Regions from separate parts of the Fusibacter sp. genome, predicted to be linked through region 3. Evidence: predicted binding sites of a transcription regulator. Region 3 holds the regulator's gene; each other region holds the start of a gene.
What was found. The regulator HrcA, encoded in region 3, represses chaperone genes, less so after heat shock. The targets are predictions, from matches to a motif close to TGTTAGCACTCNNNNNNNNNGAGTGCTAACA.
Positions count from the first base shown of each region.

Region 1: a site for HrcA is predicted at 5,126-5,156, ahead of groES (co-chaperone GroES). Genes of this name have one in related genera too.
Region 2: a site for HrcA is predicted at 6,547-6,577, ahead of clpB (ATP-dependent chaperone ClpB). Genes of this name have one in related genera too.

Region 1 is NZ_JBVBZF010000162.1:509-7,754, forward strand. Features, by position in the region: partial or broken gene AC220I_RS14940 (solute carrier family 23 protein) at 1-24, shown strand, start outside; gene AC220I_RS14945 (putative ABC transporter permease) at 385-1,323, shown strand; gene AC220I_RS14950 (5'-deoxyadenosine deaminase) at 1,423-2,793, shown strand; gene AC220I_RS14955 (DNA-3-methyladenine glycosylase family protein) at 3,025-3,882, shown strand; gene AC220I_RS14960 (EAL and HDOD domain-containing protein) at 3,879-5,105, shown strand; gene groES (co-chaperone GroES) at 5,297-5,554, shown strand; gene groL (chaperonin GroEL) at 5,594-7,225, shown strand.
Region 2 is NZ_JBVBZF010000002.1:31,153-40,047, forward strand. Features, by position in the region: gene AC220I_RS02985 (4Fe-4S dicluster domain-containing protein) at 1-1,422, opposite strand, end outside; gene AC220I_RS02990 (SpoIIE family protein phosphatase) at 1,466-2,629, opposite strand; gene AC220I_RS02995 ([Fe-Fe] hydrogenase large subunit C-terminal domain-containing protein) at 2,631-4,352, opposite strand; gene AC220I_RS03000 ((2Fe-2S) ferredoxin domain-containing protein) at 4,353-4,595, opposite strand; gene AC220I_RS03005 (KamA family radical SAM protein) at 5,306-6,415, shown strand; gene clpB (ATP-dependent chaperone ClpB) at 6,596-8,895, shown strand, end outside.
Region 3 is NZ_JBVBZF010000032.1:6,244-15,138, reverse strand. Features, by position in the region: gene lepA (translation elongation factor 4) at 1-842, shown strand, start outside; gene hemW (radical SAM family heme chaperone HemW) at 980-2,167, shown strand; gene hrcA (heat-inducible transcriptional repressor HrcA) at 2,524-3,549, shown strand; gene grpE (nucleotide exchange factor GrpE) at 3,582-4,172, shown strand; gene dnaK (molecular chaperone DnaK) at 4,345-6,159, shown strand; gene dnaJ (molecular chaperone DnaJ) at 6,223-7,386, shown strand; gene prmA (50S ribosomal protein L11 methyltransferase) at 7,718-8,650, shown strand; gene AC220I_RS07330 (RsmE family RNA methyltransferase) at 8,668-8,895, shown strand, end outside.

The sequences.
Region 1 (7,246 bases), on a different contig from region 3:
TTCTTGATTAAAATCATCTTATAATAAGATAGACAGCCAAAGTAAACTCAGGTTAGAGCTGGGTCACTATTTAATGGCAGTTGATGATCAAAAAAACAAAAGCACATTAGAGACTCACTTTAGGTGACCTGCTAGTGTGCTTTTTTATGATTGGTAGGCTCAGAGTCAATTCTTGGACTGGGAAATCTAGACAAAAAAATATGCCTTTGCTATAATACAAAGGCAACAACCATATTTAAATCGGGGTTTGTGATTTAAGTATGTACAAAAAAATGTTAAATGGAATTAATTGCACGGGAATGCAATCTGCATGTTAATTATATCGAAATACGAAACAAAAATCAATTGTTAATAGAAATTAATTCATTTTTCTTGGAGGCACTGATGGCTGTAAAACTCACAACGCTTGTTATAGTATTTGTTATATACGCTTTTATCGGTTGGCTAACCGAAGTGGTTTATGCCTATTATAAAGAAAGAAAGTGGATCAATAGGGGCTTTTTATATGGTCCATTCTGTCCAATCTATGGCATTGGTGCCATTGCAATTTTTAGTATGGTAGAAGGCCTTAATGGATTAGTGGCAACAGGATCAGGTATGGGCTTGCCTGGAATATTTTTGATGGTATTCCTTGTGACTTCAAGCATTGAATGGCTTACAGGATATCTCCTAGAGAAGATGTTCCATGCAAAGTGGTGGGATTATTCTGATGAAAAATTTAACATTATGGGTTATGTCTGCTTAAAGTTTTCTATCTATTGGGCTTTCATTGGCGTTTTTGTGATTCAGATTGTCAATCCACTTATTATGCAGGGCATCTCCTTGTTGGAAGGTCCTTTATATGTGCCACTGGGCATAATGCTTGTGACTTATTTTACAGTAGATGGCTATAAGACCGTCAGAGGCATGATTAACTTGAGAAACTTGATTTTGGAACTTGAAAGAATCAGTGCACAGTTGAGACTTGATGTTGAGCGTTTGAGTCAGCCATTAAGACAAGAACTTGAACGTGTCAAAGGGGAAATTGAAGACAAGAGAATATCACTTTCAAGTGAACTAAAAGGCAGAATTGAAGATTTCAATTACGAGGTCATTGACAAAATTGAGCAAGAGCTAAAAGACCGTCTTGAATTTGTAGAAAATAACCTAAGAGAGACAATTGAAAAACGACAAAATGAAGCGGCAATTGTGAAAAATGAAGTTGCCGAAAAAATATATGGTTTAAGATTGTACCGTGCATTTCCAAGGATGAAGTCCATGAGACACCCTGAGCTTTTAAGACCAGTTCGAGAACTTTACCTGCGTAGAAAAAATTCTAAATAATGGGAACCTAATTGGATACTTTTCATAATGAACTCCGACGCCTTATCTTATAGACTATAAGAGAGAGTAGCGCGATTAAATAAGATGTGGAGTTGAGGCATGAAAAGAGTATTGGGTAACGGACTTATTGTAACGATGAACCCTAATAGAGATGTTTATTATGGGAGTGTTTTGATTGAAAATGACAAAATTCAAAGCATCGTAAAGCATGAGCCCTTTGAAAAGGAAAATAATTTTTTAGAGATAAAAACCTTGTTTGTTGAAGCAGATGAAGTTATAGATTGTACGGGCCAGTTGATTATACCAGGTTTGATTCAGACGCATACGCATTTGACCCAGACCCTATTTAAAGGCTTTGGTGATGACCTACAGTTAATGGATTGGTTAAAGACTAAAATATGGCCATCCGAAGCGGCCCATACAGCACGATCTAATTACATTTCATCCATGGTCGGGGTTGGTGAACTCATAAAGAGCGGCACGACAACCATTGTCAATATGGAAACGGTCAACCATACCGATTCAAGTTTTGAAGCCATTAAGGAAATGGGCATCAGGGCTATTAGTGGAAAATGTATGATGGATTACAATGAAGGTGTACCAAGTGGTCTTATGGAAGACATGGCTTCTTCAATTTCAGAGAGTAAGAGATTGATTAAAAAGTGGCACCAGACCAACAAGGGTTTGATTGAATATGCATTGGCACCAAGGTTTGTCGTTTCATGCTCAGAAGATCTTTTGAAAGAAAGTGTGAAATTGAGCCGTGAGTTTGATGTGAGACTTCATACCCATGCCTCTGAAAATAAGGGTGAAATTGCGATTGTTAGAAATAGAACTGGTATGGAAAACATTGAGTATTTAAAAAAGATTGGGTTTTTAGGAAAGCATGTAATCCTTGCCCATTGTATCCACCTGAACGAACTAGAAAAGCAATATTTGATAGACTCTGAAACTGTAATTGCCCATTGTCCAAGTTCAAACATGAAATTGGCATCAGGTTTTGCACCTGTTGAGGAATTGCTTCAAAGAGGGGCTAAGGTGACGCTTGGTGCAGATGGCAGTCCTTGCAACAACGAACTCAACATGTTCATGGAAATGAGAATGGCAGCCTTGATTCACAAGGGCAACCAACTGGATTCTACCATTATGAATGCCAGAAAGGTCTTTGAAATGGCAACCATAAGGGCGGCAGAAGCCCTTGGAAAGGCATCCGAAATCGGCAGTATTGAAAGTGGTAAAAAAGCAGACATTGTCACTTTAAGAGTCGACCGTTTGGAATCCATGCTCGTGCCACTAGATGTTGAGAACGTCTATGCCCAAATTGTTTATAATGCATCTAATAGAGATGTATGTCACACTGTGATCAATGGCGAGCTCCTGGTATCCGATCACCAGCTTTTAAGGATTTCAGAAAGAACATTATACAATGAGGCGAGGGAAGTGGTACTGGGCTTCCTGCCAAATCAATAGATTTTAATAACATCCAAGGTGAAACGCATTTTTCACTTTGGGTGTTTTTTTATGGCCTGATGCATATAAGTTGAACTTTGAAATATTGGCTTTCAAATAAGCCCTATATGTTGGTAGGAAGCGCCTTTAGGCCGCCTTAAAAATTAGAGCTTCTTTTTGAGAGACTTTGTCCTAAATGTGGCTATTTTTACCTATTTAAGATATAATAATACCAATGATTAGGGAGGCAATATGGTTTTAAAATCAAGTCATTTTGAACCGGTATCAACTTTTGAATGCGGTCAATGTTTTAGATGGGAAAAATGTGAAAATGGGTATAGGGGAATTGTAAAAGGTGCTGTACTTACCCTTAGACCGGATGCTAGAGACTACCGGGTTGAAATTGAAAAGGCCTTGTATCCAATTGAGGATGCCTATTTAGCACATTATTTTGACGAGCATGCGGATTATGACTCTATTTGGAAACATTTAAAGAAAAAAGACCGTTTTCTCAAAACGGCAGTTTCAAATTATAAGGGCATGCGCCTCTTAAACCAAGAGCCTTTTGAGACACTTATAACCTTTATTATTTCAGCAAATAACAATATTCCGAAAATTAAAATGAGCGTTGAGGCACTATCGCAGCGGTTTGGCACCTATATCGGCACCATTGACGGTCGTGAATATTATAGTTTTCCCACGGTTGAGGCATTGGCAGAGGCCAGTTTAGAAGCACTCCAGGTCAAAGGCATTGGCTATAGAGCTAAAGCAGTTTCGCTTACAGCAAAACGAATATTAGAGGAAAGCATAGATCTTGAGAAAATGCGTCAACTTTCTTACATAGAATCAAAGAATGAATTGACGAAGTTTTATGGGGTTGGGGAAAAGGTAGCAGACTGTGTATTGCTTTTTAGCTTGGGACATAAGCAAGCCTTTCCCATTGATACATGGGTAAAAAAAATGCTTCAAACCCTGTATGAAGTAGAGGACCATCCAAGGGCTTACAAGGATTTTGTTGAAAATTATTTTACGGATTACGGTGGCTATGCTCAACAGTTTCTCTTCTATTATATGAGAGAAAATAAGAATGGGATTGGTGATATAAAATGAAGACGATGGATGTATTTTTAGCAAGGCAACCCATCTTTAATGTCAAAAAGCGCGTCGTCGCATATGAAATCTTATATCGACAGGGTGTTAAAAACATCTACGAAGAAGACTTTGATGGGGATCTTGCAACCACCACTGTTGTATCAGATGCGCTTGTAAATTTTGGTATGGAAGGGTTAACCGGTGGTAAGAAGGCTTTTATTAATTTTACTAAGAATCTACTTATGGAGGATTTACCCCTTTTAATTTCGCCGGATGCTTTAACCATAGAGATTCTTGAAACGGTTGAGGTAGATGACCGTTTTGTGGAAAAAATTAAAAATCTAAAAGAAAAGGGCTATACCATTGCCCTCGATGATTTTGTAGACAATGAAAAATTTGATGCCATTTTACCCTATGTGGATATTGTAAAAGTTGATTTTTTAGTTTTGGGATTTGAAGGCCGAAAAATCGTGGCAGATAAATACAAAAGCAAAGGGATTAAGCTCTTAGCTGAAAAAGTGGAAACATACCGAGATTTTGAAGAAGCGGTGAGCTTTGGTTATGAATTGTTCCAGGGATTTTTCTTCGAAAAGCCTATCATTTGTAGAAGCAAGGGCATCAACGTGTCTACCTTTAATTATATGGAGATTCTCAAAGAAACTGTAAATGACGAACCGAGCTTTGATAAGTTGTCAGAAATCGTTAAAAGTGATATGTCCTTGGCTTATAAGCTCCTTAGATTGATTAATTCGCCTGCATTTTATTCCAACAGCGAAATCACCAGTATAAATCATGCCCTTACCATGCTGGGGTTAAATGAAATTAGAAAATGGGTAACCCTGATTATGCTCAGAGACATTAGCTCGGAGAAACCAGAGGAAATCATCAAGGTTTCATTGATCAGGGCTATATTTTCAGAGCAAGTATCACGTCATTTTGGGCTTGAACACAGAGAAACTGAAGCCTTTCTCCTTGGATTGTTCTCCCTGATTGACACCATAATGGAGAAACCCTTGTTTGAGGTCTTGGAACAGTTGCCACTAAAAGAAGATGTAAAAAGTGCCCTTATGGGGGTTAAAAATCCATTTCATGACCTCTTAAGACTCTTAAAATACTACGAAAAAGGCAATTGGGATATGATTATCGATATCACAGAAGACCATCAGGTAGATTATTCTGTGATCAATCAGCTCTATCTTGATGCAGTGATTACAGCATCTAAAATGATGAATGAGATGTAAATTTAAACAAATTGTTAATTTGTTAGCACTCTATCAAAACGAGTGCTAAAAATGCTTGATTTTTTGATGAACATGTATTATGATGAGAATGTGCTCTAAATAAAGGGTTATGCATTGATATTTGCATACTTAAGTATTGGCAAATGATTTAGAGGAATATATAATTTGAATGTTTAGAGGAGGCAGTTTTTATGTTAAAACCATTAGGAAAAAGAGTTATTATTAGGAAATTAGAAGCAGAAGAGAAAACAGCAAGTGGTATCGTTTTACCATCTCAAGCAAAGGAAAAGCCTCAAATGGCTGAAATCGTAGCTGTTGGAAAAGAAGTTGAAGACGTAAAAGTCGGTGATAAAGTCGTATTTAAAAAATATGTAGGTACTGAGATAAAGGTAGATAACGAAGAACTTACAATTTGCGAATTAGAGGATATTCTCGCAATCGTAGAGTAAAAGATTGATAAGGTTTTAATGATATAGGAGGATATAAAAATGGCTAAAGATATTAAATTCGGTGAAGATGTCCGTAAAAAACTTGAATCGGGTGTGGATAAATTAGCAAACACAGTTAAAGTGACTTTGGGGCCTAAAGGCCGTAATGTTATATTAGAGAAAAAATATGGATCACCTCTTATCACCAATGACGGTGTGACCATTGCAAGAGAAATTGAACTTGAAGATCCATTTGAAAACATGGGTGCTCAATTGGTTAAAGAAGTTGCGACTAAGACAAACGATGTGGCAGGTGATGGTACAACAACTGCAACAATTTTAGCGCAAGCAATCATTAGAGAAGGTTTAAAGAACGTAGCAGCAGGTGCTAACCCAATGATTCTTAAAACGGGAATCGAGAAAGCGGTAACGGTTGCTGTAGAAGTGATTAAAAGCGAGAGCATTCTCATTGAAAATAAGAAAGATATTGAGGATGTAGCGTCGATTTCAGCTGCAGACAGAACTGTTGGTGCAATCATCTCTGAAGCGATGGAAAAAGTCGGTAAAGACGGCGTTATCACAGTTGAAGAGTCTAAGACAAACAGCACTCAACTCGAAGTGGTTGAAGGTATGCAATTTGACAGAGGCTACTTATCACATTACATGGTTACAGATCCTGAAAAAATGGTAGCAGTACTTGAAAATCCATTTATCATGATCACAGATAAGAAAATCACAAATATTCAAGAGATTTTACCTGTCCTTGAGCAAATCGTCCAAGGTGGCGGCAAACTTTTGATTATTGCTGAAGATATTGAAGGCGAAGCCTTAACAACTTTAATCGTAAACAAATTAAGAGGTACATTTGACTGTGTTGCTGTTAAAGCACCAGGCTTTGGCGATAGAAGAAAAGCAATGCTTCAAGATATTGCAATCTTAACAGGTGGTGTTGTGATTTCAGACGAGCTTGGCTACGATCTTAAATCTACAACGCTTGATATGTTAGGCCGTGCAAAATCAGTTAAAATTGACAAAGACAACACAACGATCATCGATGGTTTAGGCGATAAAGCCCTTATCGATGAAAGAGTTGGTCAAATCAAAATGCAACTTGATGAGACAACATCTGAGTTTGACCGTGAAAAATTACAAGAAAGACTTGCTAAACTTGCAGGTGGTGTTGCTGTAATCCAAGTAGGTGCTGCAACTGAAGTTGAAATGAAAGAAAAGAAACTCAGAATAGAAGATGCTCTTAATGCAACACGTGCTGCTGTTGAAGAAGGTATTGTACCAGGTGGTGGTACAGCGCTGATCGCTGCAATTTCTAAAGTGGTTGACCTAGCTCAAACGCTTGTGGGCGATGAAAAAACAGGTGCCCTTATTATTGCAAGAGCGCTTGAAGAGCCAGTTAGACAAATTGCCTTCAACGCTGGCCTTGAAGGTTCAGTAGTTGTTGAGAAAGTTAAAGATGCAGAAGTGGGCATCGGCTTTGATGCACTTAAGGGTGAGTACGTGAACATGATCAAAGCGGGTATCGTTGACCCTACTAAGGTGACGCGTTCAGCGCTTCAAAATGCAGCTTCAATCTCGGCGATGTTCTTAACAACAGAAGCTGGTGTTGTGGATATTAAAGAAGAAAACGACATGGCTGCTATGGCAGGTATGGGCGGTGGAATGCCGGGGATGATGTAGACGAAATTTGATGTAATTTTC
Region 2 (8,895 bases), on a different contig from region 3:
CAATGAGATGTGGATGTTTTCAAAAATTCTGAGTGCATCACTTGTGCGATCTTCAATTGCTTTTTTAGAATAAGCATCAAGGGCCTTTAAATCCTTTGGACCGTGGTGCATTGTTACTGGCCCTTTTATACACCCGCCCTTACAAGCCATGCCTTCAATAAAATCAGCTTCTAGTTTGTTAAATTTTAAAAGCTTCAAGGCCTTATCACAGGCTTCAATGCCGTCGCAGGTCAGAGGCACAATATCCATGACACCTTGGTCGGATAGGTAGTTGGTAATGGATAGGGTTACGCCACCGCTGGCAGCAAATTTACGCCCATAGTAAGACGCGTTATTTAGTGGCAATTCTTCAAGAGACTCCAAATCTATATTTTGTGCTTCAATTAGTGCTGCCAACTCCTCAAATGTCAAAACAAAATCCGTATCATTTGTCTTTTGCTTTTCCTTTTTCTTGGAAATACAAGGCCCTATGAAGACGACCACAGCCTCTGGATCGATTGCCTTAATTAGTCTGGCAGTGGCAGTCATTGGAGAAACAGTTGATGAAATGTGTGTCGTAAGTTCTGGAAACTTTTTTTCTATGAAATCAACAAAGCTTGGACAACACGAGCTCGTGAGTACTTTGCCATGATATTTCATCTTTATGAGTTCGTCAGCTTCATGCTTGGTGACGAGATCGGCACCAAGTGCAACCTCTACAACATCTCTAAAGCCCAACATTTTAATGCCACTGATAACTTTTCCTAAATCCACAAAGTCAAATTGAGTAGCAAATGCTGGTGCAACCATAGCGTATAGGTGCTTATTACCTGAGTTGATCTCTTTGATCACAGGTATTATTTCAGATTTATCTTGAATTGCACCAAAAGGACACTGGTAGACACAGGCACCGCAGTTTATGCAAAGCTCGTAATCAATAACAGCCTTTTTGCGATGATCAATTTTAATAGCGTTAGTAGGGCAGTCTCTTCTACAAGGTCTCATCACATCTGCAATGGCATTATAGGGGCAGCTTTCCTTACATTTACCACATTCGATACATTTTGCATAATCGATGACAGCCTTGTTGTTTTGAATTTTAATAGCGTCAACAGGACATGTATTTAGACAGCGATGGGCGATGCAACCCCTACAAGTTTCTGTGACGACATAGCGATTCACAGGACATTGGTCGCAAGCTGATTCGAGAACTTCTACAATTCCTGGTATGTGTGGATTACCACCGATGGCCATTTGGATGCGATCACCTGTAATGGCACGCTCGTGGAAGATACAGCAACGATATTGTTCTTCCGGCCCAGGATTCACTTTCAGTGGGATTGTAGCGATCCCTTCATCAAGTTCGCCCTTAAAGGCAAGTTTTGCAACTTCTATAAGCACATTGCTTTTAATTTTTTGAACTTGGTTTTCATATTTTCTCATTTGTTCACCCTTATTTATTTCTCTTTCTCTTGGTATTTGGTCATCAATCTGTAAAGTCTAAAGTAACCAATTTCCCCATTATGGATAGCTCATTTACAATTTCCTTGATAATACTTGTTTTAATACTCAGGTCTTTTGGAAAATCAGGATTTTGATGTGCTGGATTTATGGCCCGACCAACCCAAAAGTGGATGTGAGTCGAATCCTCTAGCAACAATTTTAACAATCGGCTTACGCCATCTTTTTTATTGAATATGGGCTCGTCGGCATTGAGATTGATTTGTTTGAGTTTGCCCAGAACCATTTTAAGAGTCAATACACCTTCTGTGACCAGGTCAATACCTTTAATTTTAGCAGTAGGTGGAATGAGGGGGTCGATGTATTCAATTTCTGTTATGATTTCTCGATCAAGTTCCCGAGATACAATGTTTGCGGCAGTACCACCACAGACGATTTTTTTCCCAACCTGTGCCATAAAATTAGAGACAATTTCTGAATCCTTGGCCTTGAGTTCAGGAGGGCCAGTGAGAACTTGCAACCATTGTGGGTGTCTTACTTTAACCGTTACAGCAGTGGTGTCATCACCAGGATGATCATCATAAAGTTTCTTACAGGTCTCTATCAACCTTCGATTCAACTGTTCTGCAGAAGGCGTCTTTTGAACTTCTAGGAAGTCAGCAACATGGTCCCATTCCCAACCGTGATTTAAAAGCTTCCCAACACCAGCATGAATAACACCGTCTGAACAGAGGGTTATTTCGTCATCGACTTCAAGTTTGATTTCACTAATCCATACTTGCTTATCTGCCGACCGCATTTTGGTCTTGCTCACAGGCAGAATTTTATGTTTCCTCAATATAAAAACAGGTGGATTATCGAATTCGATGATTCTGGCATTTAGGTCGTTGTCAATCTCAAGAATCGTAAATGTTGAGTAGCCAATATTTCTAACGGTACAGACGGGAAGGGTATGCGTGATGGTGTCGATGGTATCTTTTATATCAGCTCCTTGTTCAAGCATTGTAATCATGATTTTGCTGGTCAAGGTGGCAAGTATATTGGCTTTAACGCCACTGCCGAGTCCGTCAGCCAATACGACAATCATTCTCTGGTCCGTTTTTATGACTTCTACCTTGTCACCACAGAGCTCTTCGCCAAACTTGTTCAATGAATGATGTGCGACATCTAGATAATAATCCAATGACATTTTACTCACCACCTTCAGTAAGTACTAATTTCTTGAGCTTATTTAAACCAATCTTGGTTTCAGCTGTGGTTTCTCCGAGTAGGCTCGCAATTTCCTGAGCCACTCTCATTTGCTTTTCAATGACTTTTTGACATGTAATGAGTGTTTCTTCCTTTACTTTTTCTAGTTCTTCTCGATTGCTTTCAGCTTCAGTAATGTCTGTGAAGATACCAACATAGATCTTGCCGTTCTGAATTTTGACAACGTTGGAGTAAAAGGTGCGGTCTACAGTTGGCAAATATATTTTCTTGCTCATATGATGACAATTGGAGTCTGCAATTTCTTCAAAGATGGTATCATCAATTAATGCCGCAATTGGCCAATAGGTCAATTTAATTTTTGTGGCATTGAAGAGTTGGTTAAAAGAAGGGTTAACTTCTTGTATTCTCCTCTCAGCGTCTAATATACAAATGGCATTAGGGCTGTTATCAAAAATGATTGCTTGAAGGCTCTCGGCTTTTTTACGCAATGTATCAAGGCACATGTCTATATCAGAAAAACCCTTTGTAATGGCAACTGCCTTTTCGTAGCATGAGCTATAACCACAGGCCCCACAGTTTAGTTGATCTTTTAGAGTATATTTCCCCATTTTAACGAGTATCTCTGAAATCTGATGATCGTTGACTGCAATGGTGTTGACGAGTTTAGGTATAAAGTCTTTGTGAAGTTCTTCGCTTGTTAATCGATCATCTGCATAAGGCTTATCAGTTGGTAAGAAAGGTGTCTTTTCAACGTACTCGCTTAATAGATTCAGTCTTTTATAAAGTGATGGTGCTTCTGAAGGAACGTCTGGGCCGTTTATACAACTGCCTGAGCATATGTTTAGCTCAGCGCAGTAGCCTTTGATTTCTCCACTTTCAACGGCATCTAAAAAGAGCTTGCAATCCTCAATGCCATCCACGTGAATGTATTTGTAGTTTGGGTTGATTCGTGTTTTTAAATCTCGTTTCCATAAACTCCCACCCATCGGATAGGCTCTTCCCCTTTTGCTGACAGGTGTATCAAAGGGTGTCGGTTCAAGGTCTGATAAAATAATGCCTTCTTCAGCCAGCCATCCCTCAAGTTCTTTAAATGTTATAACAGCATCAATTGCTGTTGGATGATCTACGGCCTCTGCTTTTTTTGCCAAGCAAGGGCCAATAAATACTGTTACTTGATCAGTCCCGTAACGTGTTTTCATATCCAGTCCATGAGCAGACATGGGTGAAACTACAGGAATCACAGCTTTAGTTGCATTTTCATAGTAGTGTTCGATGAGGTAGTTGCTTGAAGGACAACAGCTTGTAATGATGTTATCTGTACTGCCATTGCCGATGGCTTTTTCATATTCAAGTGATATGATTTCAGCCCCCCTTGCAGTTTCTTCAACAACTTCAAAGCCTAGCTTTTTTAATGCTGTTACCATCTGTTCAGGTGCCTTCATATTGAATACACCTGCAAATGAAGGGGCAAGTGAGACAAGAACTCGTTTTTCAGCTTTAATTGCGAATTTAACTTTCTCAAGATCCAGTTGAATTGATAAGGCCCCTTGACTACAGTGAATTTGACATAAGCCACATTTAATACAAAGATGATCAATAATGTGTCTACTTCTGTTGGTAAAGGCAATGGCCTTTGTAGGGCATGCGCGAAGGCATTTAAAACACTCATCGCAAAGATCATGATCAAACTTAATAAAGTCCAATTAGATCACCTTCTTCTTTAGATGATCCATAAAGCCTTCAACAGCGTCAGGTGTCATTGAAATAATTTCATTAGAGTCGATTTGCACTGAAACGGCATCCGAACATTTGCCGAGACAAAAAGAAGATTTTAATATGATGGCTTCATCTAATTGATGTTTCGTGATATAAGCTTGAAATTTCTTAATAACATCATATGAGCCTTTTAAGTGACAGGCGCTGCCGATACATACTTTAATTTCCATGAGGGTACTCCTTTTTTAATGAATTTATAAGATTAATGAATAAACTTGCTTTAAATCTGGAAACTTTACATCTGCTATAATCTAGCGTTTTTAAAGGAATATAGGTAATACAGGTTTAGGACTATTAATTTTTGGGCTGTTTAATAGGGGACTATAGCAGATGTAAATCCAGTGATTCATAAAATGATTGGAATAAACAATCACCTAAATGACAAAATCGTTAAAAATCACGCATAATGTTTGTATATATATACACCGAAGCAAGGTTAAAATGCATAATACGTTTTATGCGTTAATAATATCACAATCAAATAATGGGTTCAATCTTATAAATCCAATTTAATTAAGATAAAAATGTAGTAAACAAAGCTAAAAGTTACGAAATAGAAACAAAAGGTGTGGCGCTGGTTTTAAAAGGCTGCTTGGGATGAAAAAAACCATTATCATGTTACGCGATTGTAATAAATATTACAAAATAGAAATACAATATGAGATAAAAAGGGCCTTGTAAAAATGAATATAAAGACAAAAAATTAACAAATTAATTTGCATATATCACTTCAGCTGGTGAAATGAGTCTTAAAAAGAATTTGAGTATTACAATATGGTAATCATTGCCTTTTTATTGATAAGTTTTTATGGTATAATTATAAAGTGAGTTAAGTGTAACTTATTATTTAACACATGAAATTAAATTAAAGGGGGTAAAAATGGCCTGGAAGGATTCTTTGAAGAACAACGTCAATAATGTTGAAAAACTCAAAGCATTCATTCGGATTTCACCAGAAGAGGAAAAGGCTTATGATAAAATTTCAAAGCATTTTCCGATATCGTCAACAACTTATTATTTAAATCTAATTGATCCAGAGGATCCAAATGATCCTATAAGAAAAATGGCAATACCATCTATCGGCGAGTTTGATATGGATGGAGATTTTGATACGAGTGGTGAATCACAAAATACGAAGATGCAAGGTTTACAACATAAGTATGGCACAACCGCACTGCTTTTATCCACAAACAAATGCGCAATGTACTGCAGGCACTGTTTTAGAAAAAGACTTGTTGGAACAAATACAAGCGAAACACTTAGTTTTATAAAGGAAGCAGTTGCGTATATTAGAGACCATAAGGAGATTAACAACGTTTTAATCACCGGTGGTGATTCATTTCTACTTGAAAATGAAATGATAGAAGCTTATTTACAAGAGCTTGTTACAATTGACCATCTCGATTTCATTCGATTTGGAACACGAACGCCAGTCGTTTTTCCTGAACGTATCTATTCTGATCAAGATTTATTGGGACTCCTAGATAAATATTCCAAAAAGAAACGTATTTATATAGTTACCCAGTTTAATCATCCTAACGAATTGACTGAAGAAGCAATTCGATCTATCAAAAGTCTGCTGGATCACAACATCATCGTGAACAATCAGACAGTTCTTTTAAAAGGTGTCAATGATAAGCCAGAGACACTTGCTACTCTTATAAATGGACTTGTTAAAAACGGGATTGTACCTTACTACATTTTCCAATGTAGACCAGTAAAAGGTGTAAAGAACCAATTTCAAGTTCCTCTTAGCGAAGCATATGATATCGTTGAAAATGCTAAAAAATTAATGCATGGACATAGTAAGAGAATTAAATTCTGCATGAGCCATGAAACTGGTAAAATAGAGATTGTGGGTAAGTTTAACAAAGAAATGTTGTTTAAATACCACCAATCAAAATATGAAGAGAACTATGGTAGGGTTTTTTCTGTGAAACTGGAAGAAAATCAAGCCTGGTTAAAAACTGAAAATGTAGCTAACAAATAAAGAAAAAGATGTTGTGTGATTTCGTTTATTGGTATGAATAAAACGAAGAATACAGCATCTTTTTTTCATAAAAAATTTACATATAATCGATTTACATGGATTGAAAAAGGGGAAATTTTATTTTATACTTAAATTAGCACTCGACAGAAGAGAGTGCTAATAAAATGGGAGGTGCATAAAATGAATCTTGAGAAAATGACACAAAAAACGAGTGAAGCTATTGAAATGGCACATAAAATGGCAATAAAATACAATCATTCAAAGGTTGATGGAGAGCATTTACACTATGGACTCCTCAAAATAGAAAATAGTTTAATCAGTAAGATGCTTAAGGTTATGGGTATTGATGTGACGGCGTATCTCAATGAATTAGAGAAACATCTTGAATCCTTACCAGCAGTTTATGGGAATGAAGTTCAAGTTATGGGAACACGACGTTTAAATCAACTCTTGATTTATGCTGAGGAAGAAAGTCAAAGATTTGGTGATGATTATATTAGTGTTGAACATGTCTATCTTGCACTTTTAAATGAAAAAGGCACTTTTTCAGCTAAGTTGATTGGCAAATACAATATAGATAAAGAGAAATTTTTAAATGCAATGAAGGCGATTAGAAATGATCAACGAGTGACTACCGATAACCCTGAATCTACTTATGATGCCCTTAATCAGTATGCTCAGGATTTGATTGAACTGGCTAAAACAGGTAAGCTTGATCCAGTCATTGGACGTGATTCAGAAATCAGAAGGGTCATCAGAATACTGTCTAGAAGAACCAAAAATAATCCGGTTTTAGTTGGTGAGCCAGGTGTTGGTAAGACTGCAATTGTGGAGGGCTTAGCTCAGAGAATACTAAGCGGTGATGTGCCAGAGAACTTAAAAAACAAGAAGGTCTATGCACTTGATATGGGCGCGCTAATCGCAGGGGCTAAATTCAGAGGTGAGTTTGAAGAGCGTTTAAAAGCTGTGCTGGGTGAAGTTGAAAATTCTGATGGCGAAATTATCTTGTTTATCGATGAACTTCACAACATTGTGGGTGCTGGAAAAACAGAAGGTGCAATGGATGCGGGTAATCTTCTTAAACCTATGCTAGCGCGTGGACAGCTGCATTGTATTGGTGCGACGACCTTGAATGAGTATCGAAAATACATTGAAAAGGATGCTGCACTTGAGCGACGTTTTCAAACTGTTCTAGTGGATCAACCAAATGTTGAAGATACAATTTCTATATTAAGGGGTTTGAAGGATCGTTTTGAAATTCATCATGGGGTTAGAATAACTGATTCTGCACTTGTGGCGTGTGCGGTTTTATCCGCGCGTTATATCACAGAGAGATATCTACCAGACAAGGCTATAGACCTTATGGATGAAGCGGCTGCCATGATTCGCACTGAAATAGACAGCATGCCAAGTGATTTAGATGAAATATTACGCCGCCAACTTCAGCTAGAAATTGAAAAACAAGCATTGTCCAAAGAGACGGACAAGCAGGCAAAGGAAAGATTAAAGCAAATAGAGGATGAAATTACCAGATCTAAAGAGAAGTCACAGGATATGAAAGCACAATGGGAAGTCGAAAAACAAATTCTATCAAATGAAAAAAACATTAAGGCTCAGATAGAAAAGGTCAGACTAGAAATCGAAGAAGCTGAAAGGGCATACGACTTGGAGAAACTAGCAAGTCTCAAATATGGTAAACTTGCCACTCTAGAAAAACAGCTTGAAGAGGCTCAGATAAACGCCAAGTCTCATTCCTTGACCCTGTTAAAAGAAGCTGTAACTGAGCAAGAGATTGCTGAGATCATTTCCAAATGGACTGGGATTCCTGTGAGTAAACTAAATGAAACGGAAAAAGATAAACTTTTAAATCTTGAAGAACACCTTCATAAGCGTGTAATCGGTCAAGATGAGGCCGTAACTTCAGTATCCGAAGCTGTCATTAGGGCACGTTCAGGGCTTAAGGATCCTGAAAAACCGATTGGTACATTTGTCTTTTTAGGACCAACAGGTGTTGGTAAAACAGAACTTGCAAAAGCATTAGCTGAATCTTTATTTGATGATGAACATAATCTCATTCGGATTGATATGAGTGAGTATATGGAAAAGCATGCGGTTTCACGTCTTATTGGTGCGCCTCCAGGTTATGTTGGCTATGATGAAGGTGGACAATTGACTGAAGCCGTTAGAAGAAAGCCCTACGCAGTGTTATTGTTTGACGAGATAGAGAAGGCACATCCAGATGTTTTTAACGTATTACTTCAATTACTGGATGAAGGTAGATTAACAGACAACCAGGGTAAGACAGTAAACTTCAAAAATACAATTATCATTATGACCTCAAATATTGGAAGTCAGTTGCTACTTGAGCGAATTCAGCAAGGAAGACTCGATGAAAGTACAAGAAATGAAATCCACCAAATGCTTTTTAAATACTTTAAACCTGAGTTCATTAACCGTATGGATGAGGTGGTACTGTTTAC
Region 3 (8,895 bases):
TAAACGATGCGGCATTATCATTTGAACCAGAGACTTCAGTGGCACTTGGTTTTGGATTTAGATGTGGTTTCCTTGGCTTACTTCATTTGGAGATCATCGAACAGAGGATAGATCGGGAGTTTGACCTTGATATCATTGCAACTGCACCTAGTGTAATTTATAGGATTACAACCAATAGTGGCGAAGTTATGATGATTCAAAATCCATCGAATTTACCGCCTGTTACTGAAATCAGTACAATGGAAGAACCAATTGTAAAAGCAAACATAATTGTACCAAATGAGTATGTTGGTAATATTATGGATCTTTGTCAAAATAGACGCGGTATCATGCTTCACATGGATTATCTTGATCCGAAGCGTGTAGTGCTGCATTATGAGCTCCCACTGAACGAAGTAATCTATGACTTCTTTGATGCCCTTAAATCAAAAACAAGAGGATATGGATCGCTTGATTATGAGTTCTTGGAGTATCGTGTATCAGAGCTTGTTAAGCTGGACATACTGCTTAATAAGGAAAATATTGACGCCTTCTCTATGATCGTTCATAAGACAAAAGCAGAGAGTAGGGGGAGAATCATATGTGAACGTTTGAAGGAAGTTATTCCACGTCAAATGTTCGTAATCCCTATTCAAGCAGCAGTAGGCTCCAAAGTAATCGCAAGAGAGACGATCAGCGCTATGCGTAAGGATGTTCTTGCCAAATGTTACGGTGGCGATATTTCGCGTAAGAAAAAACTATTAGAAAAGCAAAAAGAGGGTAAAAAGAAAATGAGACAGCTTGGTTCGGTAGAAGTACCACAACAAGCCTTTTTATCAGTTCTCAAATTTGACGATAATTAAGATTTAAGCAATCGGGGCTCTCCGATTGCTTTTTTATCCCTATAATGCTCAAAGGCATAAGACAAGATTAATCTGATTAAATGATAAAGGTTAAAGGTTAAAGGGCCTGTAATAGTCAGAAGATAAAGGAGGTTCAGATGAGTTTAATGGTAAATCAACTGGTAAGTCATGGTGAAATTAGTTTATATATTCATATTCCATTTTGTATTGAAAAATGCGCATATTGTGATTTTGTATCATATAAAGTGACCGATGCTGAAAAGAGTAATGCTGTGGAAAATTATATTTCAGCATTAAAGACCGAAATACAACTTTATTCAGACTTGCTTAAAGACTCAAAAATTAAAACGATTTTTATAGGTGGTGGTACACCTTCAAGTATTGAAGGGTCATATATACTTGAAATTGTTAATCAAATAAAGGCATTTAACACTTTAAAGGATTTGGAAGAGTTTACAATAGAAATCAATCCAGGGACCTTAAACGAGGAAAAAATTAATGCTTATTTATCGGCTGGTATCAACCGTATCAGTATGGGGGTTCAATCCGCTCAAGACACATTATTGAAATCAATTGGGCGAATACACACCTTTAACGAGTTTTTAACCACCTACAAGGGTCTCAGGGAACGTGGCTTTGATAATATCAATTTGGACTTGATGTTTGGCCTTCCAAATCAATCCATAGATGACATCAAATATACACTTAAAGTCATCAGTGAGCTTCAACCGGACCACATCTCCGCTTATGCACTAAAGTTAGAAGAAGGCACACCTATGTACAATGCTTATGAACGAGGCGAAATTAATTTACCCGATGAGGATACTGAAAGGGCCATGTATCATTTAATTGAAAGCGTTCTTAAAGATAATGGTTATGATCAATATGAAATTTCAAATTTTGCCAAGCCCAACAGGGAATCCAAACACAATCTGGTATACTGGGAAAATAAAGCCTATCTCGGACTAGGAATAGCCTCACACAGTAAAGTAGGCAATTTAAGGTTCAATAATTTTGCGAATTTTCCCCACTATATTAAAGCACTTGAACAGAAAATTAAACCGGTTGAAGAGGAAATACCTATTGAGGCAGATGAGGATTTGTTTGAAACCATTATGCTGGGTTTAAGACTCAACAAGGGGATTTCTGCGAAAGAAATAAACCTAAAGTACGAGCTTGATCTAATGTCAAAATACAAGAATGAAATTGAAAAGCTCATGAATCAAAAATTAATTGAATTAGATCATTCGGGTGATAGAATTTATTTAACAGCCCTTGGTAGAGACTTGTCTAATCAGGTATTCTTGGAGTTTATGGGTGAGTAATTAAGCGATTATAATTTGAAGTCATAGACTTGTTTATACTTCAAGTGAAATATAGTAGAGATTAAAAAAAACTGAGATTCAATTTTATTAACAGCTTGGAACATAGAGCTGTTTAGTAAGATTCGAATCTCTTTTATTCTATATCATGAGTTGTCATCTAGCGCAAAGGAAGAGTGGTAACTTGTGAAGAGTGGTTAGATGTGTTAAACAAAGTTCTGCGGTAAATGATTTTTAACGAATTGTAAATAGACTATAAATATTTTAAAAGAAGGTTGACAAGTCAAGCGGTTGGCGGTATATTATATATAGAATTAGCACTCCTTAAAGATGAGTGCTAACAGAAGGATGGTGATAAGATGTTATCTGAAAGACAACTTCGCATCTTGGAAGCAATCATCAGAGATTTTATAGACACAGCTCAACCGGTTGGCTCTAGGACGATTTCTAAAAAATATCCACTTGGAATCAGTTCTGCAACCATTAGAAATGAAATGGCAGATCTTGAGGAGCTTGGGTACTTAGAACAACCTCATACTTCAGCTGGCAGGGTACCATCAGAGCTTGGTTATCGTCTATATGTAGATTCCATGACCAACTTGCATACAATTGGTTTGGACCAAAAAGAACTGATACAATCGCTTCTATTAAAGAAAATTATCGAGGCAAATGATATTGCAGATCAATCCGCAAAGTTATTGGCGGATTTTACAGGACTTGTATCAGTTGTGACCATTCCTCAGTTCAATAAATGTCAGTTGGCCAATTTAAAGATGATTAAAGTCACCGATAAGAAAGTACTCTTAATCTTGGTTACAGATAACGGCATCGTCAAGAGCATTCAATTAGCACTTGCCAATACGGACCAATATATATTGGATAAAATTTCAGACACAATGCTATCGTTTTTAATGGGAGAAACCATCGAAAACATAGATGTCCGTGCCATATTGAAATTGAAGGAGAAGTTGAGTACCTTTGGAAATATTGTTGATTATCTAATTCCAATTTTAAAGGATGCTCTTAAGAACCTAGATGATAATGAAATTCACATTGCGGGTGAGCAAAACATTTTATCAATACTTGAATTTTCAGAATCAGAAAAGGCCAAACAAATCTTTAATTTTATGAAATCAGAGGATAATCTTAAAGGGTTGGTAGAAGTCGTTGATACAAATAAGCTCTCTATTAAAATAGGTTCAGAAATAGGTATTAAAGAACTTGAAGATTGTAGTGTCATTACATCCACCTATATGGTCGATGGCAAAAATGAAGGTAAAATACTCGTCATGGGGCCAAAGCGTATTGATTATGGCAATGTGATTTCAATTGTAAATTACATCAGCAATACATTATCAGATTTGTTTTCTGGTATATATTTATAAAACAACGAAAATGATTAAAAAGGATGAGACGGATGAGTAAGAAAAAGAAAGATCAAACACTTGCCGATGAAACGACTGTCGAGACAGATGAGGCTGTTATAAATGAGGCAAATGCTTCAGAAACTGCAGAATCAGATGACAAGAGTGAAAATGCACAAGAGCGTGATACACAAGAAAGCGGTGTAGAAGAGTTGAAAGCAGAAATTCAAAACCTAAATGATCGTTATTTAAGATTAAATGCAGAGTTCCAGAATTATAGAAAACGTGTAGAAAAAGAAAAAACAGATATTTTTAAATACGGTAACGAGAAGCTTATTATAGAAATGTTACCGATCATGGATAATTTTGAGCGTGCCTTATCTTCTTTCGAAGAGGACCATGCTGAAGATAAAGTCTTAAATGGCGTTAAGATGATTAAAAAATCTTTGGATGATTTCTTTGATAAGCACGAAGTAAAGAAAATTGAAGCCATTAATACGCCGTTTGACCCTGACAAACATCATGCTGTTATGACAGAAGAAGTTGAAGGCGTTGAAGGTGAAACTGTAGTGGCTGTCTTCCAAGAGGGCTACTTATTGGGTGACAAAGTCATTAGACCAAGTATGGTAAAGGTTTCAAATTAATAAGGCAGTAGGTAAAGGGGTCTTAAATGAGAGCTAGTGAGAACGTTTAAGCTCGTATCGAATATGAAGATTTTTTAAGGTAAATCTATTGAAAAACAGGACGACTTATTTATTGTCCGTTAAAAATAATAAAATTGACATTAGAAGGTTAAATTATAAGGAGGCAATTAAAATGGCTAAAATAATTGGTATTGACTTAGGAACCACAAACTCGTGTGTATCAGTATTAGAAGGCGGCGAGGCTGTCGTAATTCCTAACGCGGAAGGTAATAGAACAACACCATCTATCGTGGCGTTTACAAAAACAGGCGAAAGACTTGTTGGTGAAACTGCAAAAAGACAAGCAATCACAAATCCAGATAGAACAATTATTTCGATTAAAAGAGAAATGGGTAGAGACCACAAAGTTAAAATTGACGACAAAGTATACTCTCCACAAGAAATTTCAGCTATGATTCTTCAAAAATTAAAGGCAGATGCTGAAAGCTACTTAGGCGAAACAGTAACAGAAGCTGTAATCACTGTACCAGCATACTTTACGGATGCTCAAAGACAAGCGACTAAAGATGCAGGTAAAATCGCTGGTCTTGATGTAAAAAGAATCATCAATGAGCCAACAGCAGCTTCATTATCTTACGGTTTAGATAAAACAGACAAACAACACAAAATCATGGTATTCGACCTTGGTGGTGGTACATTCGACGTTTCGATTCTTGAAATCGGTGATGGTGTATTCGAAGTATTAGCGACAAACGGTAACAACCACTTGGGTGGTGACGATTTCGATAAAATCGTTATGGATCATTTAGCTGAGACATTTAAATCAGAGCATGGTGTAGACTTAAGAAACGACAAAATGGCGCTTCAAAGATTAAAAGAAGCTGCTGAAAAAGCTAAAAAAGAGCTTTCTACAACTCAATCAACTAACATTAACTTACCATTTATCACAGCTACTGCAGAAGGTCCACTTCACTTAAATATTGACTTAACACGTGCAAAATTTGAGCAATTAACTAAAAATCTTGTTGATATGACTATGGAACCAACTAAAAAAGCCCTTAAAGATGCTGGTTTAAATCCATCTGACATCGAACAAGTTATCCTAGTAGGTGGTTCTACAAGAATTCCTGCAGTTCAAGATGCTGTTAAGAAATTTACAAATAAAGAGCCACATAAAGGCGTGAACCCTGATGAGTGTGTTGCACTTGGTGCTGCAATTCAAGGTGGTGTCCTCTCTGGAGATGTTAAAGATGTATTATTACTTGATGTTACACCACTATCTTTAGGTATCGAGACTTTGGGTTCTGTATTTACTAAATTAATCGAAAGAAACACAACAATTCCTACTAAGAAAAGCCAAGTGTTCTCTACTGCTGCTGATAACCAAACAGCTGTTGATATCCATGTATTACAAGGTGAAAGACAGATGGCAAGCGATAACGTCACTTTAGGAAGATTCCAATTAGATGGTATTCCACCTGCAAGAAGAGGTGTTCCTCAAATTGAAGTAACATTTGATATTGATGCAAATGGTATCGTAAATGTTAGTGCTAAAGATCTTGGTACTGGAAAGGTTCAACACATCACAATTACAGCTTCAACGCACTTATCTGATGAAGAAATTGAGAAAAAAGTTAAGGAAGCTGAATTACACGCAGAAGAAGATCGTAAGAAAAAAGAATTAATTGAAGAAAGAAATAAAGCAGATAACATGATCTATGAAATTGAGAAATCATTAACGGATCTTGGTGATGAAGTTTCAGAAGCTGAAAAATCAGATATCAATGCTAAAATTGAAAAATTAAAAGCATCAATGTTGACAGAAGATACAGAAGCAATTAAAGCTGATTTTGAAGCACTTACAAATGCATTCCAACCATTGGCTCAAAAGCTATACGCTAAAGCTCAAGCTGAACAAGGACCGCAAGATATGGGTCAAGGTTCTGATGATAATGTTGACGAAGCAGATTACGAAGTGGTAGACTAATACAAGGCACCTTAGGGTGCCTTACTATTATAAATCGGTTTCAACCAGAAAGGCGGAATTTTAGTGAGTAAAAGCGATTATTATGAGTTGTTGGGTGTCGAGAGAAATGCAGATGAAAACGAACTCAAAAAAGCTTATAGAAAACTTGCGATGCAATACCATCCAGACAGAAATCCAGACAATGCAGAAGCAGAGGCTAAATTTAAAGAAATAAATGAAGCTTACGAGGTATTAAGCGACGCCGAAAAAAGACGCCTTTATGATCAATTTGGTCATGCCGGTGTAAATCAAAATGGTGGCGCAGGCGCTGGATTTGGCGGTTTTGATGGTTTTGGTGGCTTTGAAGATATCATAAATGAAATGTTTGGTGGGTTCGGATTTTCATCATCTTCATCTAGACGAAATGGTCCAAGAAAAGGTGCTGATGTCAGAGTTGATATAACTTTATCTTTTGAAGAAGCGGCTTTTGGCGTTAAAAAGAACATTGAATATTTAAGAACTGAAGAATGTGACGTTTGTCATGGCGCAGGAAATGAGCCTGGAACTTCAACCCATACGTGTACAACATGTAATGGAAAAGGTGAGGTTAGATATTCTCAAAGATCATTATTCGGAGAGTCTATAAGTGTTAAACCATGTACTGCATGTAAAGGTAAGGGAGAAATATTTGATACCCCATGCCACCAATGTAAGGGACACGGTAAAATTAAGAAGAGAATTTCAAAAGACATAGACATCCCAGCTGGGGTATTCCATGGCGCGAATATGCAGCTAAGAGGTGAAGGTGATTTAGGACAGAACGCAGGTCCACGAGGCGATGTAATCGTGGTTCTTAGAGTGACACCGCACAAACACTTTACACGTGATGGTAATGATATATATTATGATTTAAATATCTCCTATGCACAAGCTGTTTTGGGTGCAGAGGTTTTAGTACCAACACTTGATGGAAAAGCTAAGTTTGTTATTCCAGAAGGTACGCCTAGTGGTAAACAATTTAAACTTAAAGGCAAAGGCGTTCCAGTATTAAACGGATACGGAAGAGGCGACCAATATGTCAGAGTTATTGTGGAAATACCAAGAGGACTTAATAAGAAACAAAAAGAACTCCTTGAAGCGTTTGAGGCAGAAATGACGGGTAAAAAACCCACCGTCGATGAGACGTCAAAGGGTAAAAAAAAAAATGACAAAGGAATCCTAGGTAAAATGAAGGATGCTTTGAGCTAATTTAAAGAACTCTAAACTAAATCTCTTGTTTAACAAGAGATTTTTTTACGCAATTAAATGGTATAGGTATTGGTCTGTTGGTTAGTGAGGCCTCCTTATAATTTCAGCCTAGAAAAATAAAGTGATTTCATATATAATCAACATAGATTTTATAATGTAATTTGGGTATTAAATAGTATCACCATTAATCATAAGTGATTTATAATGGTTCTAATTCTAAGGGCGGTAACGAAACTCAATCTTACTAGGGTCTACTACAAGAAGAGCCACTTAAAAAAATTATAAGGGACATTATAAATCTTAAACTTAATAAAATAACGAGGAGAAATTTATGAGTTGGTTTGAAATTAAAATTAAAACAAGTGAAATGGCTATAGAAGCGGTTTCAAATATATTGTATGACGTTGGTGCAGGAGGTGTCATGATCCTTGATCCAAACGATCCTGATTTTCACAATCAAACTGAAGGCAAATGGGATTATTATGATCCACAAAACATATCCTTAGATTTTGAAGGTGTACTTGTAACGGGGTATCTTGAGAAGGAATCCATTGAAGAATCATTAAATACAATTAAGATGCGAATTGGACTTTTAAAAGAATTTGGGCTCGATCCAGGTTTGGGTGAAATATCATATGAAATCGTAAATCCAAAGGATTGGGAAAACGAGTGGAAGAAATATTTTAAACCCATTAGGCTTGGGGACCATATGGTCGTAAAACCAACTTGGGAAACGTTTGATGCCAAGGAAGGGGATATCATCATAGAAATAGACCCAGGTAATGCCTTTGGCTCTGGGACACATGAAACAACTTCTATGTGTATTGAAATGATAGAAAAGTACATGAAGTCAACGGATACAGTCATTGATGTCGGTTGTGGCAGTGGTATTCTTTCCATTGCAGCAGGTCTTTTAGGGGCTAAAGAAGTCGTAGCGGTTGATATAGATGAAAATGCTGTCAGAACGGCTAAAGAAAACATTGAGCATAATGGCTTAAGTGAAATATCAGACGTGAGACATGGTGACCTTGTTTCAGTAATCACTGAAAAAGGGGACCTCGTTGTGGCAAATATTATTGCAGAAATCATCGTGATGCTGGTTGATGATATTGATAAGGTGCTTAAAGAAAAGGCATATTTTATCGCATCAGGCATAATCTTGAGCCGCATTAAAATGGTAACTGACAAACTAGAATCTGCCGGATTTAAAATTCTTGAAGTTGTTGAAAAGGGTGAATGGGCAGTTGTTGTTTCACAAAAATAAGAATCAAAGGACTTGTTATGTATAAATTCTTTTTAAACCCGGAAGATAAGATTGATGATGGACATTTACTGATACATCATGAGGATTCAGTGAGACATCTGGAAAAATCTCTGAGAATAAATCTTGGCGAATTGGTTTCCTTTAGCGATGGTTCCATAAACTACATCGGTGAGGTGATCTATATATCGCCCAAGATGATTGAACTTAAAATTTTAGAGACCAAAGAGGCTGAAAATGAGTCCTCA